DNA from 4 places in the Staphylococcus agnetis genome. Region 4 is predicted to be linked to each of the others. Evidence: predicted binding sites of a transcription regulator. Region 4 holds the regulator's gene; each other region holds the start of a gene.
What was found. Region 4 encodes Rex, which represses fermentation and respiration genes when NADH is low (regulators of the CRP and FNR family bind a similar motif). Its sites were predicted from a motif close to TTGTGAAATATTTCACAA; they were not measured.
Positions count from the first base shown of each region.

Region 1: a site for Rex is predicted at 1,390-1,407, ahead of pflB (formate C-acetyltransferase). Genes of this name have one in related genera too.
Region 2: a site for Rex is predicted at 2,100-2,117, ahead of GJE18_RS06480 (citrate synthase). Genes of this name have one in related genera too.
Region 3: a site for Rex is predicted at 3,233-3,250, ahead of GJE18_RS09445 (formate/nitrite transporter family protein). Genes of this name have one in related genera too.

Region 1 covers NZ_CP045927.1:1,945,322-1,950,686, reverse strand. Annotated here, with positions in the region: gene pflB (formate C-acetyltransferase) at 1-1,343, opposite strand, end outside; gene GJE18_RS09940 (SDR family oxidoreductase) at 1,713-2,378, shown strand; partial or broken gene opp4A (oligopeptide ABC transporter substrate-binding protein) at 2,710-4,430, shown strand; gene GJE18_RS09930 (ABC transporter ATP-binding protein) at 4,556-5,365, shown strand, end outside.
Region 2 covers NZ_CP045927.1:1,301,834-1,307,198, reverse strand. Annotated here, with positions in the region: gene pfkA (6-phosphofructokinase) at 1-69, shown strand, start outside; gene pyk (pyruvate kinase) at 86-1,846, shown strand; gene GJE18_RS06480 (citrate synthase) at 2,244-3,362, shown strand; gene icd (NADP-dependent isocitrate dehydrogenase) at 3,409-4,674, shown strand; gene GJE18_RS06470 (response regulator transcription factor) at 4,977-5,365, shown strand, end outside.
Region 3 covers NZ_CP045927.1:1,836,692-1,842,056, reverse strand. Annotated here, with positions in the region: gene GJE18_RS09470 (VOC family protein) at 1-820, shown strand, start outside; gene GJE18_RS09465 (HAD-IA family hydrolase) at 886-1,530, shown strand; gene GJE18_RS09460 (hypothetical protein) at 1,527-1,718, shown strand; gene GJE18_RS09455 (hypothetical protein) at 1,771-1,953, opposite strand; gene GJE18_RS09450 (hypothetical protein) at 1,956-2,294, opposite strand; gene GJE18_RS09445 (formate/nitrite transporter family protein) at 2,348-3,178, opposite strand; gene GJE18_RS09440 (amino acid permease) at 3,508-4,899, shown strand; gene GJE18_RS09435 (PTS transporter subunit EIIC) at 4,993-5,365, opposite strand, start outside.
Region 4 covers NZ_CP045927.1:1,601,252-1,606,616, reverse strand. Annotated here, with positions in the region: gene abc-f (ribosomal protection-like ABC-F family protein) at 1-1,837, opposite strand, end outside; gene GJE18_RS08185 (redox-sensing transcriptional repressor Rex) at 2,113-2,748, shown strand; gene GJE18_RS08180 (YeeE/YedE family protein) at 2,931-4,016, shown strand; gene GJE18_RS08175 (sulfurtransferase TusA family protein) at 4,039-4,266, shown strand; gene GJE18_RS08170 (sucrose-6-phosphate hydrolase) at 4,619-5,365, shown strand, end outside.

The sequences.
Region 1 (5,365 bases), 340 kb from region 4:
TTTTCATCTTTACCACCGTTAATCGCATACAGTAATGTTTTCGCAAGGTTGGCACGTGCTCCAAAGAATTGCATTTGTTTACCAATTCGCATTGCTGATACACAACATGCGATACCGTAGTCATCACCATAGCTTTCACGCATTAAATCATCATTCTCATATTGGATAGAACTTGTTTTAATACTCATTTTTGTACAGTATTTTTTGAAGTTCTCTGGTAAGCGAGTTGACCATAATACAGTTAAGTTTGGTTCAGGTGCTGGGCCTAAGTTATCAAGTGAATGTAAGAAACGGAAAGAGTTTTTCGTTACCATTGCACGACCGTCTAAACCAACACCACCAATCGATTCAGTTACCCAAGTTGGATCGCCTGAGAATAACTCATTGTAATCTGGTGTACGTGCGAATTTTACAAGACGTAATTTCATAATGAAATGGTCGATAATCTCTTGAACTTCAGACTCAGTAATCGTACCATTGTCTAAATCACGTTGAGCATAAATGTCTAAGAATGTTGACGTACGACCAAGACTCATCGCAGCACCGTTTTGTTCTTTAATTGCAGCAAGATAAGCAAGGTATAACCATTGAACGGCTTCCTTGAAGTTTTCAGCTGGACGGCTTAAGTCAAAACCGTAGATATTACCTAATTCTTTTAATTCTTTTAAAGAGCGGTATTGTTCAGACAATTCCTCACGTAAACGGATGATATCTTCTGACATTGTCGTTGATAGATTTTCAAAGTCTTTTTGTTTCTCAGCCATTAAGAAATCTACACCGTAGAGTGCGACACGACGGTAGTCGCCAATAATACGACCACGGCCATAAGCATCTGGTAATCCAGTAATAATTCCCGCTTTACGACATGCTAACATTTCTTTAGAGTATGCATCGAACACACCTTGGTTATGTGTTTTACGATAGTCAGTGAAAATACGTTCAGTTTCTTTATCTAATTCATAGCCATATGCTTCGCAAGCCGCTTTAGCCATACGAATACCACCAAAAGGTTGCATTGAACGTTTGAATGGCTTTTCAGTTTGTACCCCAACAATTTGTTCAAGCGATTCATTTAAGTAACCTGCGTCATGCGATGTAATTGAAGATGGAATTTTTGTATCCATATCCCACATGCCACCACGTTCACGTTCTTCTTTTGAGAGTGTCATGACTTGGTCCCAAAGTTGTTTTGTAGCTTCTGTAGGGCCTTCTAAAAATGAGTCATCACCTGTATAGCCTGTGAAGTTCAGTTGTATGAAATCACGGACATCAACACGATGAGACCAGAGTCCCGTCTTAAAACCTTTCCAAGCATTTGTTTGTGTTTTCGCTTCATAAATCATGATCAAACCTCCATTGTTCATCATTTCACAATCAGTATATCAACTCATGTGAAATATATCACGTAAATTTTGAAAGCGTTTGCGCATTGTCATTATTTGTATATATTTTGTATATAAAACTGACACAATTGTTTTTTAATATTGGTATTTGTATTTTTAGGAAGTACATTCAAAACAATTAAATGATTGTGCGAGTTTAAAAGTCTTGAAATTTTTTAACATTTAAATAGGAAAAAAGAAGTTCTAATTATATAGAGAGGCATCGACATCACTATACTCACAATGTGCTTTTAAATGATAAGCACATCATGTGTGATGTCTCTCACTTTGTTATACCATGGCATTATCAAATGATTGGAGGTTATCGATATGGGAAAAACATTTGTACTTGGTGCGAATGGCGGTGTTGGACGCCATCTCGTGCAATTGTTGAAAGAGAACCACCAAGATTTTACTGCAGGTGTACGACAAGCATCTCAAAAAGAAGCTTTAGAAGCAAAGGGGATAAAAGCGACACAGATTGATGTAGAGCATGACAGTATAGAAACATTGCAATCAAAACTTGAAGGATATGATCAAGTCGTATTTTCCGTAGGTTCTGGCGGCAAAACGGGTGCTGATAAAACCATTGCTGTCGATTTAGATGGGGCTGTTAAAGTGATAAAAGCATGTGAAGATGCAAACATCTCTCATTTTGTCATGGTTTCTACTTGGGATTCTCGACGTGAAGCGATTGATGCTGGTGGTGATTTAAAACCATATACAATTGCAAAACATTATGCAGATGATTATTTAAGACGTAGTCACATTACAGCGACAATTGTGCACCCAGGTGGCTTAACAAACGCGCAAGGCAGTGGGAGTGTAAGTATAGCATCATTATTTGAAAAACCAGATAAACGCGAAATTTCACGGGAAAATGTAGCACGTGTACTGTTTGAAATCATTACGCAATCAAAACATCAAGGAAAAGAATTTCAAGTTCTTGATGGTGACCAACCTGTGGGAGAAGCTTTAGATAACATACACGTTTAGTGTCTTTTCTGAGAAGACACTAAAAATGTATGTATATACAGAATAACCTATGATGATCGTTTTTATGCTTCATCAGGCTATTCTGTATTTTTTTATGATAATGACCATCTGTAAACAACAATTTTTTAAAAAAGTTTATTGAATTTCTTTATTGCGTTAAATAGCTTTAAATCCCTTGATACGACTGATATACATGCAGTTCTTGTATATTAAAAACACACTAGTATTCTTATTTAATTATGTTCCGCCACGCATATTGTTATTGACAAAATTGTCTGACAAATATGATAATTAATGTTAATAACATCAAATATGAGAAGGGGGAACGCGAATGAAAGCGAAACTGAATGTGTTTGTAATGATTATTGCGTGCTTAGTTTTAGTGTTAAGTGCGTGCGGTAAGGGTGATTCTGGATCAGGTGAGACGAAGAGTAAAACAGGGAAAAGTGATGCAAAAGGTGGCACACTAAACGTAGGTTTGGCTGCAGCGCCTGAAGGGAATTTTCAATCTGTTTTTGCAGGTTCAACAAGTGACTCTGATGTTATTAGTTATTTTAATGATAGTCTTGTTGAATTTGACAAAGAATTAAACATTAAACCTAAGATTTTGTCGTGGGAACAAAAAAAGGTGACGATCTTACATATAAGTTTAAAGTGAAAAAAGGTATTAAATGGCATGATGGCAATGATTTTACAATTAACGACTGGCTATTTACATTAGAAACAATTGCGGATCCAGATTATGATGGCCCACGTTATAACGGGGTCGAAATCATTGAAGGGGCAGATGCAAAACATAAGGGTGAAGCAAATTCGATTTCTGGAATTAAAAAGATTGATGACTATACGGCTGAAATTAAATTTAAAGAACATAAAGCCAATAATTTACTTGAATTATGGACGAGCGCACCATTAAGTGAAAAGATTTTTAAAGATATCCCTGTAAAAGAAATGGGTAAATCTGAGGCTGTACGTAAAAATCCAATTGGTATCGGACCATACAAAGTTAAGAAAATTGTTGATGGCGAGTCTGTTGAGTTAGAAAAGTTTAAAGACTATTGGCAAGGTGAACCTAAGCTTGACAAAGTTAATTTACGTGTGATTGAACAAACGACGATGACACAAGCGTTAGAAAAAGGTGAAATTGATATGGCACAAGTGACGGCACCTATCGCAAAAGAAATTAAAGATAATGGTGCTGAAGGGGTCAACTTATTAGAATCGCCATCTACGTCATATGCGATTATCGGTTTTGTATTACATGATTATGATAAGAAAACTCAAACAATTGGAAAAGAACGTCCGAAATATCAAGATAAAAAATTACGTCAAGCGATGGCACATGCGATTAACCGTAAAGAGTGGATTGATGCATTTTTCTATGGCTATGGTAAGCCGTTAAATGGTTTAATTCCTTCTTCTCATTGGAGTGGTGCTAAAGAAGGTGACGTTCACGAATATAACTATGATGTTAAAAAAGCGAAAAAGCTTTTAGATGAAGCGGGTTATAAGGATAAGGATAAAGACGGATGGCGTGAAGGACCAGATGGTAAACCATTTGTTGTAAACTTAAAACATTATGCTGGTTCAAATCCAACATTTGAACCACGTACGGCTGCTATCAAAGGGTATTGGGAAAAAGTTGGCTTAAAAACAAAAACAGAAATGGTAGAATTTGGTAAGTTTGGACAGGATTTAGAGAATTCAACGAAAGATATGGAGTCATATTTTAGAAGTTGGCAACAAGGGGCAGATCCTGATCCATCTGGACTTTATAAATCTACAGCGCTGTGGAATGAATCTCGTTATAACAATCCAAAAGCAGACAAATTATTAAAAGAAGCATTGGATACGAAAGTTGTCGGAGATGACAAAGAGAAGCGTAAAGCCAAATACTTAGAATGGCAAAAAATCATGGCTGAAGACGTACCAGTCATTCCAATCGCTGAATTAAAAGATATTACAGCGGTGAACGATAAAGTGAAAAACGTTGAAGTTGGTTTAAATGGTTCGAACCCAATTTATGAGTGGACAGTTGAAAAGGATAAGTAATACCAAACAAACGGATTGGGCGTATTGAGCGCTCAATCCATTTGTATATCTACAAACATGTAATAATCGAAATAATCTAATGAGCAACACATACGTAAAACTTGCACAAAAGGGGGGATCTAATGATGACAGAGAAGCATCTATTAGAGGTTAAAAATTTAAGTACAGGTTTTGATATTAATGGTAAGAACTATAACGCGATTTCCAAGGTGAGTTTAACTTTAAAACGTGGTGAAGTCATGGGCATTGTCGGCGAATCAGGTTCAGGTAAATCCGTACTGAGCATGTCTATTCTACGTTTACTTCCAGATAAAATAGGCTCGATTAATGAAGGTGAAGTGTATTACAAAGGAAAGCGGATTGATAATATACCGATGACAGAATTAAATCAAATTCGTGGCAAAGAACTTGCAATGATATTTCAAGAACCGATGACATCTTTAAATCCAGTGTTTACCATTGGAAATCAACTGATTGAAATGATGGTTCTACATTTGAAGATTTCAAAAAAAGAAGCGGAATCAAGAGCAATTGAATTGTTAAAGCAAGTGGGCATTCCACGTGCTGATAAAGTCATTCATGAATATCCACATCAACTGTCAGGAGGTATGCGCCAACGTGTCATGATAGCGATGGCAATATCTTGTGCACCTGAATTATTAATTGCAGATGAACCAACGACAGCGCTAGATGTAACGGTACAGGCTCAAATTTTAGAATTGCTTAAAAAAATTCAGAGTGAAACAAATATGGGCATTATCTTTATTTCACATGATTTAGGTGTGATTTCAGAAATATGTGACACAGTGGCTGTTATGTATGCGGGGAAAATTGTTGAACGTGCTCCTGTTAAAGATATTTTTAAAACACCCAAACATCCTTATACAAAATTGTTGTTAAAAGCAATTCCACGTTTAGATCAAAAACAAGACCGA
Region 2 (5,365 bases), 300 kb from region 4:
TTTAACAATGATGATACGAATAAAATAAATAAACGTATGCTTGAATTAACTAAGGAATTATCGATTTAACATAGGAGGCATAGCCATGAAAAAAACGAAAATTGTTTGTACGATTGGTCCAGCATCAGAATCAGAGGAAATGTTAGAAAAACTTATGAGAGCAGGTATGAACGTTGCACGTTTAAACTTCTCTCATGGATCACATGAAGAACATCGTGCACGTATTGAATCCATCCGCAAAGTTGCCAATAAATTAAACTTAAATATCGGTATCTTATTAGATACGAAAGGGCCAGAAATTCGTACACATAATATGAAAGACGGCTTAATCACACTTGAAAAAGGTTCTAATGTAACTGTAAGCATGTCTGAAGCAGAAGGTACACCAGAAATGTTTTCAGTCACATATGAAAACTTAATTAATGATGTACACGTTGGCTCATTTATCTTATTAGATGACGGTTTAATTGAGCTTCTTGTTGAAGAGATTGATGTCAATGCAGGTCATGTACATTGTAAAGTCCTAAATACTGGTGAACTTAAAAACAAAAAAGGTGTAAACTTACCGGGCGTGAGTGTAAACCTACCTGGTATTACTGAAAAAGATGCTGATGATATTCGTTTTGGTATTGAACAAAATGTTGATTTCATCGCTGCAAGCTTTGTAAGACGTTCAAGTGACGTATTAGAAATTCGTAAAATTTTAGAAGAAGCAAATCACCACACAATTAGTATTATCCCTAAAATTGAAAACCAAGAGGGTATTGATAATATTGATGATATTCTTGAAGTTTCTGATGGTTTAATGGTTGCACGTGGGGATATGGGTGTTGAAATCCCACCTGAAACAGTACCAATCGTTCAAAAAGATTTAATTCGTAAATGTAATAAATTAGGTAAACCTGTCATTACTGCGACTCAAATGCTAGATTCAATGCAACGTAATCCACGTGCGACACGTGCTGAAGCATCGGATGTTGCCAATGCCATTTATGATGGTACTGATGCTGTAATGTTATCAGGTGAAACTGCTGCAGGATCTTACCCTGAAGAAGCAGTTAAAGCGATGCATAATATCGCCGTTGCTGCTGAGCAAGCGCAAGACTATAAAAAATTATTGTCAGACCGTACGAAACTTGTTGAAACATCTCTTGTGAACGCGATTGGTGTTTCTGCTGCGCACACAGCCCTTAACTTAAACGTTAAAGCGATTGTTGCAGCAACTGAAAGTGGTAACACTGCAAAAACGATTTCAAAATATCGTCCAAAATCAGATATTTTAGCTGTCACACCAAATGATACAACAGCGCGTCAATGTACATTAATCTGGGGCGTCTATCCTGTGATTAAGAAAGGAAACTTTACTACAGATGAGTTGTTAAATAATGCTGTTGCCACTGCAATTGAGTCAGAGCGTGTTGAAAATGGTGATTTAATCATTATTACAGCGGGTGTACCTACTGGTGAATCAGGTACAACAAACTTAATGAAGCTTCACTTAATTGGTGATGAAATTGCTTCAGGTCAAGGTATTGGACGCACATCAGCGGTTGGTCGTACTGTTGTTGTAAACGATGCTTCTCAATTAGAAGGTAAAGATTTATCTCAATCCGTTATTGTCACACCTTCCATTGATGAAAGTTTTGTCCCTTATTTAGATCATGCGATAGGATTAATTACCGAAGAAGGAGGCTTAACTTCACCAAGTGCTATCGTTGGTTTAGAAAAAGGTATTCCAACAGTGGTAGGCGTAAATGGCGTACTTGATACAATTAAAGATAATATTTTAGTAACTGTTGATGCTTCACAAGGTAAAGTATTTGAAGGTTATGCAAACGTTTTATAAAAAAGTTTTAAATCAAAAGCATAAATAAAGACAAAACCACTATATATCGGGTATAAATGATATATAGTGGTTTTTTTATATGTTCACTTCAAACAACATCTAGTGATGTTGTTTTTAAGATATTAAATGACGCTTCATGCTTATCAATTCTTATTATTAAATATGATAAAGAAAGCAAATGATTAAAAATCACTTATTTTACATAGCTCTTAAAATAGCTAGAAACATGATAATATCAATACATTGAAGTTAAATGAGGACCATTTAACATTTGTTTATATTAGATTATTCTGATATTTCAACGTTCATTAAATATTCACAAATAGCGTGATATTAGCTATAATGACTAATGAAAGCCATTACAAAAGAGCGAATATACAGTAAAGGGGAAATTCATATGGCACAACTACAGAAAGGTTTAGAAGGTGTAATTGCAGCAGAAACAAAGATTAGTTCAATTATCGATAGCCAGTTAACATATGCAGGTTATGATATTGATGATTTGGCTGAAAATGCTTTGTTCGAAGAGGTAATGTTTCTTCTTTGGAATTACCGATTACCAAACGAAAAAGAACTTCAAGAATTAAAAGATAAATTACACCATTATATGACGCTTAATCCGCGTATGTATAGTCATTTTGAAGAATATGCTACAGATGAAGTTCATCCAATGACAGCATTACGTACGTCAGTGTCTTACTTAGCACACTTTGACGATAATGCAGATGATAATGATGAGAAAGCATTATATGAACGTGGCATCCGTATTCAAGCGAAAATTGCGTCATTAGTAACATCTTTTGCACGTGTACGTGAAGGTAAAAAACCAGTTAAACCAGATACATCCTTATCTTACGCGGCAAACTTTTTATATATGCTTAGAGGGGAAAAGCCAACTGATGTTGAAGTTGAAGGATTTAACAAAGCTTTAATTTTACATGCTGACCATGAGTTGAATGCGTCTGCGTTTACAGCTAGATGTGCTGTTTCATCAATGTCAGACATGTATTCTGGAATTACAGCTGCTGTAGGCTCTTTGAAAGGTCCACTTCATGGTGGCGCAAATGAACGCGTTATGAGAATGTTAACTGAAATTGGCTCAATTGATAATGTTGAAGCATACTTGAAAAAAGCGTTCGACAACAAAGAAAAAATTATGGGATTCGGTCATCGTGTTTATAAAGATGGCGATCCACGTGCGAAATATTTAAAAGAAATGAGTCACAAAATTACTGAAGAAACAGGTCAAAGTGAATTGTTTGAAATTTCACTTAAAATTGCCGACATTGTAAAACAAGAAAAAGGATTATTACCTAATGTAGATTTTTACAGTGCAACTGTATATCACAGTATGGGTATTGATCATGATTTATTTACACCAATTTTTGCTGTCAGCCGTACATCAGGTTGGGTTGCACATATTTTAGAACAATTACGTAATAATAGAATTATGCGTCCACGTGCAACATACATTGGTGAAACTGATCGTAAATACGAACCAATTGAAAAACGCTAAATAAGTCTTTAGTTAGACGAGATTTTAAATTCATGGAGGGTACTTTATAATGAGTGAAAAAATTGTCAAAACAGCAGAAGGTTTAAATGTACCAAATCAACCTATTGTACCATTTATTATTGGTGATGGTATTGGACCAGATATTTGGAAAGCAGCAAGTCGTGTCATCGATGAAGCTGTTAAAAAAGCATATAAGGGCGAAAAAGAAATCTCATGGAAAGAAGTATTAGCAGGTCAAAAAGCATTTGACCAAACAGGTGAATGGTTACCTCAAGAAACATTAGATACGATAAAAGAATATCTTATCGCAATTAAAGGTCCACTCACAACACCTATTGGTGGCGGTATTCGTTCGCTCAACGTGGCTTTACGTCAAGAGTTAGATCTTTTTACGTGTTTACGTCCAGTTCGTTGGTTCCAAGGTGTACCATCGCCTGTAAAAAATCCTCAAGATACGGATATGGTCATCTTCCGTGAAAATACCGAAGACATCTATGCAGGTATTGAGTTTAAAGAAGGTTCCGATGAAGTTAAGAAAATCATTGATTTCTTACAAAATGAAATGGGTGCGAAAAATATACGTTTCCCTGAAACAAGTGGAATTGGTATCAAACCTGTATCCAAAGAAGGGACAGAGCGCTTAGTTCGCGCAGCAATCCAATATGCTTTAGATAATCAACGTAAATCAGTCACACTCGTTCATAAAGGTAATATTATGAAGTTCACTGAAGGGGCCTTCAAACAATGGGGTTACGACTTAGCTGAACGCGAATTTGGTGACAAAGTATTTACTTGGCAACAATACGACAAAATTGTTGATGAACAAGGTAAAGACGCTGCCAATGACGCTCAAGCACAAGCTGAACGCGATGGTAAAATCATTATTAAAGATTCCATTGCTGATATTTTCTTACAACAAATTTTAACACGTCCATCTGACCACGATGTTGTTGCGACAATGAATTTAAATGGAGATTATATCTCAGATGCACTAGCTGCTCAAGTTGGAGGTATTGGTATTGCTCCAGGCGCAAACATTAACTATGAAACGGGTCACGCTATTTTTGAAGCTACGCACGGTACTGCGCCTAAATATGCAAATCTAGATAAAGTAAATCCATCATCAGTATTATTATCTGGTGTGTTGCTACTTGAACATTTAGGGTGGCAAGAAGCCGCTGATTTAATTACATCATCTGTTGAGAAAACGATTGCATCTAAAGTAGTGACTTATGACTTTGCACGTTTAATGGATGGTGCGACTGAAGTTAAAACATCTGAATTTGCGGATGAATTGATTAAGAACTTGTAAAAATAATAAATCTCATTCCTTATCATTTAACAAGCGGAGCACCATGGTGCTCTGCTTATTTTTATGTAAATCACGGTATATTTTTATTTAATATGACATTTATACATTTACTTCATGTGCTAAAAATTCACTTAAAAACGATACACTTTTGAACTTTAAGGGTATAAGCTAATGGAATACAGATGAATATTTTGATTTTTGTTAAGGTATTATGAAGATATTGTAAAGTTACTTAATAACATATTATTTTTAAGTACATTTTAAGTTATAATGAACTTAATCATTCATAGGAGGTACGTTTAATGGTGCAAAGAGTGCTCGTAGTAGATGATGAACAATCGATTGTCACACTACTTAAATACAATCTTGAACAAGCAGGGTATATTGTAGAAATCGCTCAAGACGGCGAGGAAGCAATTGAAAAAGAAAAAGAAACAAAACCTGACTTAATCGTATTAGATGTGATGTTACCTAAAAAAGATGGTATCGAAGTATGTAAAACGATTCGTTCTGATAAAAATCAAGTCCCAATATTAATGTTAACAGCTAAAGATGATGAGTTTGATCGCGTTTTAGGTTTGGAATTGGGTGCTGATGACTACATGACAAAACCTTTCTCACCTAGAGAAGTCGTGGCGAGAGTTAAAGCGATTTTACGCCGTTCTTCTCAATTTGAAACAACCCGCGCTGA
Region 3 (5,365 bases), 240 kb from region 4:
AATTATAGGTCACCATCATATATCCATGTACACAAAAAATATCACACGTAACAAAGCGTTTTATTTAGACGTATTAGGACTCGATTTAATTAAAGAAACCGTTAATCAAGATAATGAAACCATGCCGCATATTTTTTATGGTAATGCTAGCGGTGATCCAGGAACGTTATTAACTTTTTTTGAAATTCCATTAGCTGGAACAGTGTATAAAGGCACGAATATGATTGCGCGTATAGGACTCTTAGTACAGGATCGTAACATGTTAGATTTATTTGAGGTTAAATTAGAAAAACATGGTATATCAACACAACGTGGAATATATTTACATCAAGATGCGCTTTATTTCGATGATCCAGAAACGCTATCTTTCGTCATGATAGCAAATGAAGGTTACAAGTTACCGGCGCATTGGCATATAACTAATGAAGAAACTTCGACTACGGCTGAAACGATTTTGGGTATGGGGCCAATCGAAATACACGTGGAAGATATCGCATCAACAGCTCATTATCTCACGGAACATTTAGGGTATCGTAAACGTGAAGGTTTTGAAGAGACTGTTTATACACTCAATGAGAAAGGGTTTTATAGTGATATTGTATTAATACAACAAGATGGTCCTCAAGTGAGACCTGGAAAAGGGTATGTGCATCATTACGCCTTTGCAATAAAAAAAGCGGATATGCCTACGATATTGGACATACATGACCACTTACCTTATCAACATTCAGGTGTAATCAATCGACAATGGTTTGAATCGTTGTATTATAGACAAAATTTTATCACTTATGAATTTGCGACAGTAGAGCCTGGATTTTAGTGAGACGTGAATCATAGGTTGAGATTTGCTACACTGAATGTAAATGGTTTTCAAGGAGGCACAACATGTATCGAGCAGTCATTTTTGATTTTGATGGTACGATTATAGATACAGAACAACATCTTTATGAAGTGATCAATACACATTTAATTGAAGCTAACGCGTCACCGGTAACATTGGACTTTTATAGAGCAAATATCGGGGGACGCGCGCTTGCTTTACATCAACATTTAATTGATGTTTTTGGTGAGCAAAAAGTTAGAGAGATTTATAAAGCGCATCATAGTCATGCAGGTCAACTACCACTGAGACCGGGGATTCAAACGTTAATGGAACAGCTTCACGCACGACACATTCCAATGGCCATTGCTACAAGCAGTGCACGTGCTGATATTGAACCTTTAGTAGAAGAACTGGGTATCCAACCGTATATCAGTGTGATAAAAGGAAGAGAAGATGTATCAGATGTGAAGCCTGATCCGGAGTTGTATTTAAGCGCTGTGCAAGCGTTGAATTTTAGTCCGACATATTGTTTAGCGATTGAAGATTCGGTTAATGGGGCAACAGCGGCAGCTACAGCTGGTTTAGATGTCATCGTGAATACCAATCCTATGACAGAAGTGAGTGATTTTTCCCAAATCACGTTATTGGATAAAGATATTCACTTATCAAAAATTATAGAACGTTATTTTCAAGGTGGCTTAAAATGAGTGTTGAAATGATTTTATTCTTTATTGTTGCGCCACTTATCATTGTTTTTGGGAACTTAGTGCTCGCCTCTAAATTTCAACGTCATATACCAATGCAAGTGCACGTCACTTCATGTTTGATAGGGCTAATTCTATATGCCATAGGTGCAACATTAGCATATTACTTCTTATTACAAGGGAAAATATAAAAATAGCCTTCAAAAGTCGTAGATATTACGATTTTTGAAGGCTTTCATATATTTAAGTTAAAAGAACAAGTGCAGTGATTACAAGTACAAGTAAGATTGCATCTACACCAACCATTAATGCATAGCGTGTCGATGGTGTATGTTGTTGTTTACTTTTATATAACATATATATATTCGGAATAAAACTGAGTAAAAGTATGACAATGATTAAAATGCCAATTGTTTGTGTGGACATCATCAATTTCTCCTTTTAAACCATCCAATGAAATAGCCAATAAGTAATGCAAGTAGCAAGCCAATAGCAAAGCCAGCAAGTGGAAACTGAATCATATTTCCTATTAATAGGCCTAAAATTAAACAAATGATTAGCGGAGGGCCATATTGACGTTTACGTTGATCCGAATTTAAGATGCTAAAAAGTACTATATATAGAATATAAAAAATACATATAAATAATAGTGTACGTAACAGCAAGCTACCGACGTCACTCTGATTTTGAATCATATTTACGATATAAAATATGATACCTATTAAGATGGCGGTTATCGCACCGCGTACGAAGCGACTTTTTTCCATAATGAACTCCTTCATTGGATTTTTTGTTCATTATAACATAGAGTGACCGCAATTTATTTAAAACGATGTGCTTTAAATTGACCATGATCATTTAAATAGGCATAAAATAACCCGATAATGAGTCCGCCACCAATGTAATTACCAATAAATGCGGCGATGATATTTTTTGCAATTGGCCATAATGCCATATGCTCGATATTATAAAGGACACCAGCAGCAAAGAGACAGGCATTATAAATGACATGCTCATAGCCCATAAATGCAAAAATCGTAACTCCGAACATCATTACAAACATTTTAGCTAATATATCATCTATTTGCATCGCAATGACTAAGGTAATATTTATAAAAAAGTTAGCGAAAATAGCACGTACCAAAATATTATGAAATGTATAATCATGAATTTTTGTCGCTATAATTTTGTCGAGTAAAGTGACCATCTCTGGTGTCATCACATCACTTGCGCGCATTAAACTGAATAGCACAAACGCACCTACCACATTGCCAATAAAACATAACATAAAGATATGACCGACGCGGTAAGGTTTTATGAGTCTATAATATAAACCTACAGTAAAATACATAAAGTTACTCGTGAGTAGTTCAGAATTGGTGAACAGTATCAATACGAGTGCAAAACTAAATGTTATCGCACTAATCATACTTACAATGCCGGGGCCTAAGTCAGGCGCAAACGTCGTTTTTACCATTAATACAAATACACTAATAATGCTAATGATGAAACCAGCCATCATTGCACGTAGTAAATACCGTTTAAAATAAAAACTTTCTAAAATGTCTTTCGTTTGAATGGTATCTATAATATTCGCAATCCATGTTCGTCCATAAAAAATTTTATCCCATTTAATATTTCGATCCTCCATGACATGCACTCCTTTATAAGATATACTTCTACATTATAAAGGGTGCAACTATATTTGTGAATATAATCACAAATAATTTTTAGCAATTGCTTTAGGTTATGATGTTGTGCAAGTGAATAATATTTTATAAAAGCGTTTTCATAACACTTTAAAGGGACAAAGGTTGGTCGCCTAGCACAATTGTTTTTAGGTGAAAAATGCAATATATTTTATGAAAGCACTTACAAAATTTTAAAAAATACACTTTTCAGTTTTTGAAATTGTAGTATAATAGCGTCATGACGGAAAATTAGAAAACCCTTATAATATTAAGGAGATGGGGAGTTATCATGAAAGATAATCAAGAGTTACACAGAGGGCTAAGTTCGAGACAAATCCAGATGATCGCACTTGGCGGTACAATCGGTGTAGGCCTATTCATGGGGGCATCGAGCACAATTAAATGGACAGGACCTGCTGTTATTTTCGCATACTTAATTGCCGGAATTTTTCTATTTTTAGTAATGCGTGCGATGGGTGAAATGGTTTACTTATATCCGACAACAGGATCATTTGCAAACTATGCCACGGATTACATACATCCTGTTGCAGGCTATGTTACATCATGGGCAAATATATTCCAATGGATTGTAGTTGGGATGTCTGAAGTTATAGCGGTCGGTGAATATATGAATTTTTGGTGGCCCGAGTTACCCACATGGATACCAGGTGTTATCGTTGTTATTTTACTTGCTGCAGCTAATGCAGTATCTGTAAAAGCATTTGGAGAATTTGAATTCTGGTTTGCTACAATCAAAATTGTCACAATTATTTTAATGATTATTGCCGGTTTCGGTTTAATATTCTTTGGATTAGGTAATGGAGGGAATCCAATTGGTTTAAGCAATTTATGGGCACATGGTGGCTTTTTACCAAATGGAATCATGGGATTCTTCTTTGCATTATCAATTGTCATTGGTTCTTATCAAGGTGTTGAATTAATAGGGATTACTGCTGGGGAAACAAAAGACCCTCAAAAGAACATTAAACGTGCAGTGAATGGAGTCATTTGGCGTATATTAATATTCTATATTGGTGCCATTTTTGTTATCGTTACAGTTTATCCTTGGAATCATCTTCAAGATCTTGGTAGTCCATTTGTCGCAACTTTCTCTAAAGTTGGTATTACGATTGCAGCTGGTTTAATTAACTTTGTCGTGATTACAGCAGCAATGTCAGGTTGTAATGCGGGTATTTTCAGCTCAAGTCGTATGATATATACGTTAGCGCAACATGGTCACTTACCAAAAATCTTTACACGTGTTATGAAAAATGGGGTACCTTTCTATACGGTTATTGCTGTGTCAATTGGTATTTTCATTGGCGTTATTTTAAATATTGTTTTACCTTTAATCATTGATGGTGCAGAGAATATATTCGTTTATGTATATAGTGCCTCAATTTTACCAGGTATGATTCCATGGTTTATGATTTTATTCAGTCATATTCAATTCAGAAGAAAATATCCTGAAAAAATTCAAGATCATCCTTTCAAAATGCCATTTGCTCCGTTTTCTAACTACTTAACGATTGCATTTTTTATGCTCGTTTTAATTGGAATGGTCATCAATGCTGAAACACGTGTTTCTGTCATTATTGGATTTGTATTTTTAGGATTTATGGCGCTCTTCTTCTTTATGAGAGGTTACCATAAATTAAGTAAAGAGGAATTTAAACTATAATACGTTAACGTTTGATTTGAAACGTTTAATGTCAATACAAGAGACCCTCAAAATTAAGTTGTATAACAAATTTTGAGGGTCTTTTGTATTTTATTATTTACCAAATTGATCGATAAGTGGTTTAGGTGAACCAAATAAAAATGTAAGTATAAATCCACTCACATAAGCAGCAAGTAAACCTGCTAAATAGCCTAAAAACATGTTGTGTGTAATGAGTGGTAAGAGAGAAAGCCCGCTAGGACCAATTGCACTTGCCCCAATATGACCAATGCCGCTTATAACGGCACCTCCAATACCACCAGCAATACAAGCAGTGAAGAACGGTCTTACAAGTGGTAAAGTGACCCCGTAAATAAGGGGTTCTCCTATCCCTAAGAACCCTACAGGTAATGCACCTTTTAATACATCTCTCAGTAAAGGGTTGCGTTTACTTTTACACCACAATGCTAAACATGCACCCACTTGT
Region 4 (5,365 bases):
TTTCTTCATAATCATTGATAATATCTTCTGAAGCCATTTGAATATCTAAATGTTCTATTTGACCTTCAAACGTTGCTATGCGCGCCTCATATTCTTCGATTTGACGTTCAAGTTTGCGTTTTTCTCGTCTTATTGTTTTTTGGTCTTGATAGTCAGTAGAAGCTGAATCTTTTGATACGTTCTCAGAAGTTACAGAATGATTTTGGTGTGCTTCTAAAGCTTTTTGTTGTGCTACTTTTTCTAAATAATAAGCGTAATTCCCTTGAATAAATTGACCACCATCTGCATCTAAACTAAATATTTTATTCGCTAATGCGTTAATGAAATAACGGTCGTGAGAAACAAATATGAGCGTGCCCTCAAAATGCGCTAAAGCTTGCTCTAACATTTCTTTGGAATTAATGTCTAAATGGTTGGTTGGTTCGTCAAGGATGAGCACGTTATTGCGTTCTAACATAAGAAGTGCGAGTTGTAAACGTGCTTTTTCACCGCCAGATAAATCATTGATGATTTTTTTTACTTCTTCTTGCGTAAATAGGAAGCGCCCTAAGACTGCTCGAATATCTTTTTCTTGCATGTGTCGATATTGATCCCACACATAATCTAATATCGTTTTATTTGACTTAAACTCTGCTTGTTTCTGATCATAGTAACCAATTTTTAAATTTGAACCCATTTGAATTTTGCCGCTAAGAGAGGTGATTTTTTGTGCTAATGTCTTAATGAGGGTAGATTTTCCAACGCCATTTGGACCAATTACAGCAATACGATCACCTTTTGTAATTTCAAAAGAGATAGGTGCGGTAATGGGGCTGTGATAACCAATTTCAAGATTTTGAATATACATCACGTCATTACCGGTGTTTCTATCAAAATCAAATTGAATGTTTGCACTTTTAGCATCCAGTAATGGCTTTTCAATACGTGCCATTTTTTCTAACATTTTACGACGACTTTTAGCCATGCCACTCGTCGAAGCGCGTGTAATATTCTTATCTACAAATGTTTCGAGACGTTTGATTTCAGCTTGTTGACGTTCATATTCCGCCATGCGTTTTTCATAATATGCATCACGTAATTGGATATATTTCGCATAGTTCCCTTTATAAAGTTTCACCTCACCAAGTGCAACATCATAAACTTGTGTAACAATCTTATCTAAAAAGAAGCGGTCATGTGAAATGATGACAATTGCGCCGTTAAAATATTTCAAATAATCTTCTAACCACTCTGTAGTTTCCATATCTAAATGGTTGGTCGGTTCATCTAATAGAAGAAGATCAGGTTCGCTGAGTAACATTTGTGCAAGTGACAAACGCGTTTTTTGGCCGCCACTAAAGTCGTTTATGGGGCGATAATAATCGTCTTCTGAAAATTTCAACCCATTTAAAACCGTTTTAATTTTACTTTCATATTGATAGCCTTCCATGCGTTCGAACTGGTTAGATAACGTTTCGTAACGATTAAGGTGCTCTTGGTAAGCTTGACTTTCATAGTCTTCCGCGTGTGTACTCAACCAATCTGTTTCTAATTGCATCTTTTGTGCAATTGCCTCAATTTCTTTAAAAGGTTTTGCCATTTCATCAAAAACAGTATTATTCGTATTTAATGTCATCTGTTGTGTTAAATAACCAATCTTTAAACCCTTAATTTTAGAGATATGTCCGCTATCGTAATCATCGACATCAGCAATGATTTTCATCAATGTCGATTTTCCGGCACCGTTACGCCCAACGATGCCAATGTGTTCACCCGTTTGGATTTCAAAATTGACATGACTAAAAATCTCTTCACCGTCAAATGATTTCGAGAGCTGACTTAATTGCATTAGTATCATGTTAAAGCTCCTTTCATTCTTCATTATTGTACAACAAAGTGGAAGGGGTTCAAATAGATTATGTTCCTTTAAAAGCGGTTTTAAGTTATAATGAAAATGAATAAAAGTAGGTGAAATTTTTAACAAAACAATATTAAGTCATAATGTATTTGCAGTTATTTATACAAAATAAAGTAGATAAATCTTTTTATTATAAAATATTTTTAAAGTTGTTATAGCTCATATAACTTTGAGTGTGCGACCTGAAATGGTATGCAAAAGATGGAGGAACGAAAATGACTAAAGAATTAAATAAAATTCCACGTGCGACGCTGAAACGTTTACCGTTATATTATCGTTTTGTAAATAGTCTCAAATCTAAAGGGGCTTCACGTGTCAACTCTAAAGAAATTAGTGAGGGTCTTGGTATAGACTCCGCCACGATTAGACGTGATTTTTCGTACTTTGGTGAACTTGGAAAAAAAGGCTATGGTTACAATATCGACAGTTTATTAGAATTTTTTAAATCAGAGCTAAGTGATGCTGATTTAATTAAAATAGGTGTTGTTGGTGTTGGTCATTTAGGTAAAGCTTTAATTTCTTTCAACTTCCCGATACATGATGATATGTTTATTACTGAAGCATTTGATATAGATCCTGAAATCGTGGGTACTAAAATTGGGGATGTCACAGTGAAATCTATGGATGAAATGAAAAAAGTCATTCAAGATCAAGCCTTAGAAGTAATTATTATTGCGACACCTATCAAAGTTGCACAAAGTGTTACTGATAAAGTTGTAGACGCAGGTGTGAAAGGTATTTTAAATTTTACTCCATCACCTGTTCAAGTACCTAATGATGTGCAAGTGCATCAAATCGATTTAGGTGTCGAACTACAATCCTTGTTATTTTTTATGAAAAATTATGGGTAAATGTAAATAAGCACCATCACATCATGGTGCCGATTGCATTTCAACAGCAATGATCTATGAATATGAAATTGGAGATCGAAGCGTCTGTCGCTTTGATCTTTTTTATTTTGATTCAACCCCTTGATAAAAAATGTGTATTTGCTATAATTCTTATCATAATAATCGGGATAGGAGAGGTATGTATGATTTGGACTATAGTAAGTGGTCTTATAGTAGGGGTACTACTTGGATTTGTAATGCAACGTACACGTTTTTGCCTTACTGGAGGGTTTAGAGATATGTACGTTCAGAAAAATAATAAGATGTTTTATGCATTGCTCATTGCCATAGCGATTCAAGCAATAGGCATTTATATTCTCAACGTAATGGGTGTTATCACAATAGCAAATGAAACGTTTCCAATTATAGGCACAGTAATTGGCTCTTTTATATTTGGTGTCGGTATTATTTTAGCGGGTGGATGTGCTACAGGGACATATTACCGTGCAGGTGAAGGGTTAATAGGTAGTTGGATTGCACTTGTGATGTATGGTTTATTTGCAGCTATTACAAAAAATGGTCTTTTAGCACCACTCATGAATGCGCTCAATAGTAAAACGGTTGCTAATGCAGATATGGCTCAATCTACAGGTATTCCAAACTGGATTTTCTTAATCATATTAGTCACTGTTACGTTGTTTTTCGTGATTAAAACATTAAGAAAACCAAAACCCAAAATTGCGGTGCCACAGCTAAAACAAAAATATTCAGGATTGCGTCATATTTTATTTGAAAAACGGTTCCATCCTTTTATTGCTGCTATTGCAGTTGGTCTAATTGCACTCTTTGCATGGCCGATGTCAGAATCAACAGGTCGTCAAGGTGGGTTAGGCATCACAACGCCATCTTCCAATATAGTGATGTTTTTAACTACAGGTGATATTTCAGTAGTTGACTGGGGTGTATTTTTAGTTATTGGCATCTTTTTTGGCTCTTATATTGCAGCTAGAGGTTCAAAAGAATTTGCGTGGCGTTTACCCGATAAAAAAACGATACGTAATAGCGCTATAGGCGGAATGTGCATGGGCTTTGGTGCAGCAGTAGCAGGTGGCTGTTCTATTGGTAATGGATTAGTAGCAACTGCAGCTCTATCATGGCAAGGTTGGATTGGACTGGCATTTATGATTTTTGGAACTTGGTTCATGAGTTATTTTATGTTTGTGCGCCCTATGAAAGTGGCACAACAACGTCAATCTATCCAATCGAAAACAGTCAGTGTATCACAATAGATAAATTGTAGGAGGAATTAAAATGGTACATGAATTAGGAACAGTAGGAATGGTATGTCCATTTCCATTGATTGAAGCGCAAAAGAAAATGCAAGAATTACCGTTGGGGGATGAATTGAAAATCGATTTTGATTGTACACAGGCAACAGAAGCAATTCCTAATTGGGCTGCTGAAAACGGTTATCCTGTGACAAACTATGAGCAAGTAGGAGATGCTTCTTGGACGATTACGGTTCAAAAAGCCAAGTGATTTTGAGACACCGATTAAATCCTATATGAGATGGGATTTAATCGGTTTTTTCATAAAAATTGATAAAGTTTCAAGGCCGATGTGTGATAAAATAACAAAGAGATAATAAATTCACAAACTGACTTAACCGTAATTGGTTTAGTTTTCAAAAGTGAAATCGTGCCTCAGTATGATATATAAAGAAACTAGTTTTTGATAGTTTAGTCTAAGAAAGTTGAGATAAAATTAGGAAATATACATAAAAAGTACTTTGGTGAGAAACTCTAAGTATTGCTCATCTTAGAAGCGGGTTTAATATGGAATTAAAATTTAAACATCTTACCGCAAATTTTAAAGGAGGAAAAGAATTCGAATGGAACAATGGAGCCGGGAAAAACGTTACCAAAAGTTAGAGGATGTGGATGCTAACGTAATCAATGATCTTAAAGAACGCGTTCAAGCCTCTCCGTATCGACAAGTATTTCATATTCAACCTGAAACAGGATTACTTAATGATCCCAATGGATTAATCTATTATCAGGGGCAATACTATTTATCACATCAATGGTTTCCATTAGGTGCTGTACATGGTTTAAAATATTGGTTTCATTATACCGGCAAGAATTTAGTGAATTTAAAACCATGTGGTCCAATATTAAAACCTGATACGACGTTTGATAGTCACGGTGTATATAGTGGTAGTGCTTTCCAATTTCAAAATCAACTATATTATATGTATACAGCGAATCACCGTACGGCTTCATGGGAAAGACGCAGTTGTCAAATGCTTGCCAAAGTGGATAGTCACGGAGATGTCATTAAATTCGATACGCCGATTATTAGTGGGCCACCTAAAGGATATACACACCATTTCAGAGATCCCAAAGTGTTTCAAAGAGAAGGGTATCTTTATGCATTAATAGGTGCGCAAAGAGAAAATCTTACAGGTACGGTTTTAATGTATAGAACATCACATCCAGAGAAGCCATGGACATTTTTAGGTGAAATCGACACACAATTAAAATCATTTGGCTACATGTGGGAATGCCCGGATTATTTCCAACTTAATGGTAAAGATATTTTGTTATTTTGCCCGCAAGGTATAGATTCAGAAGATAAC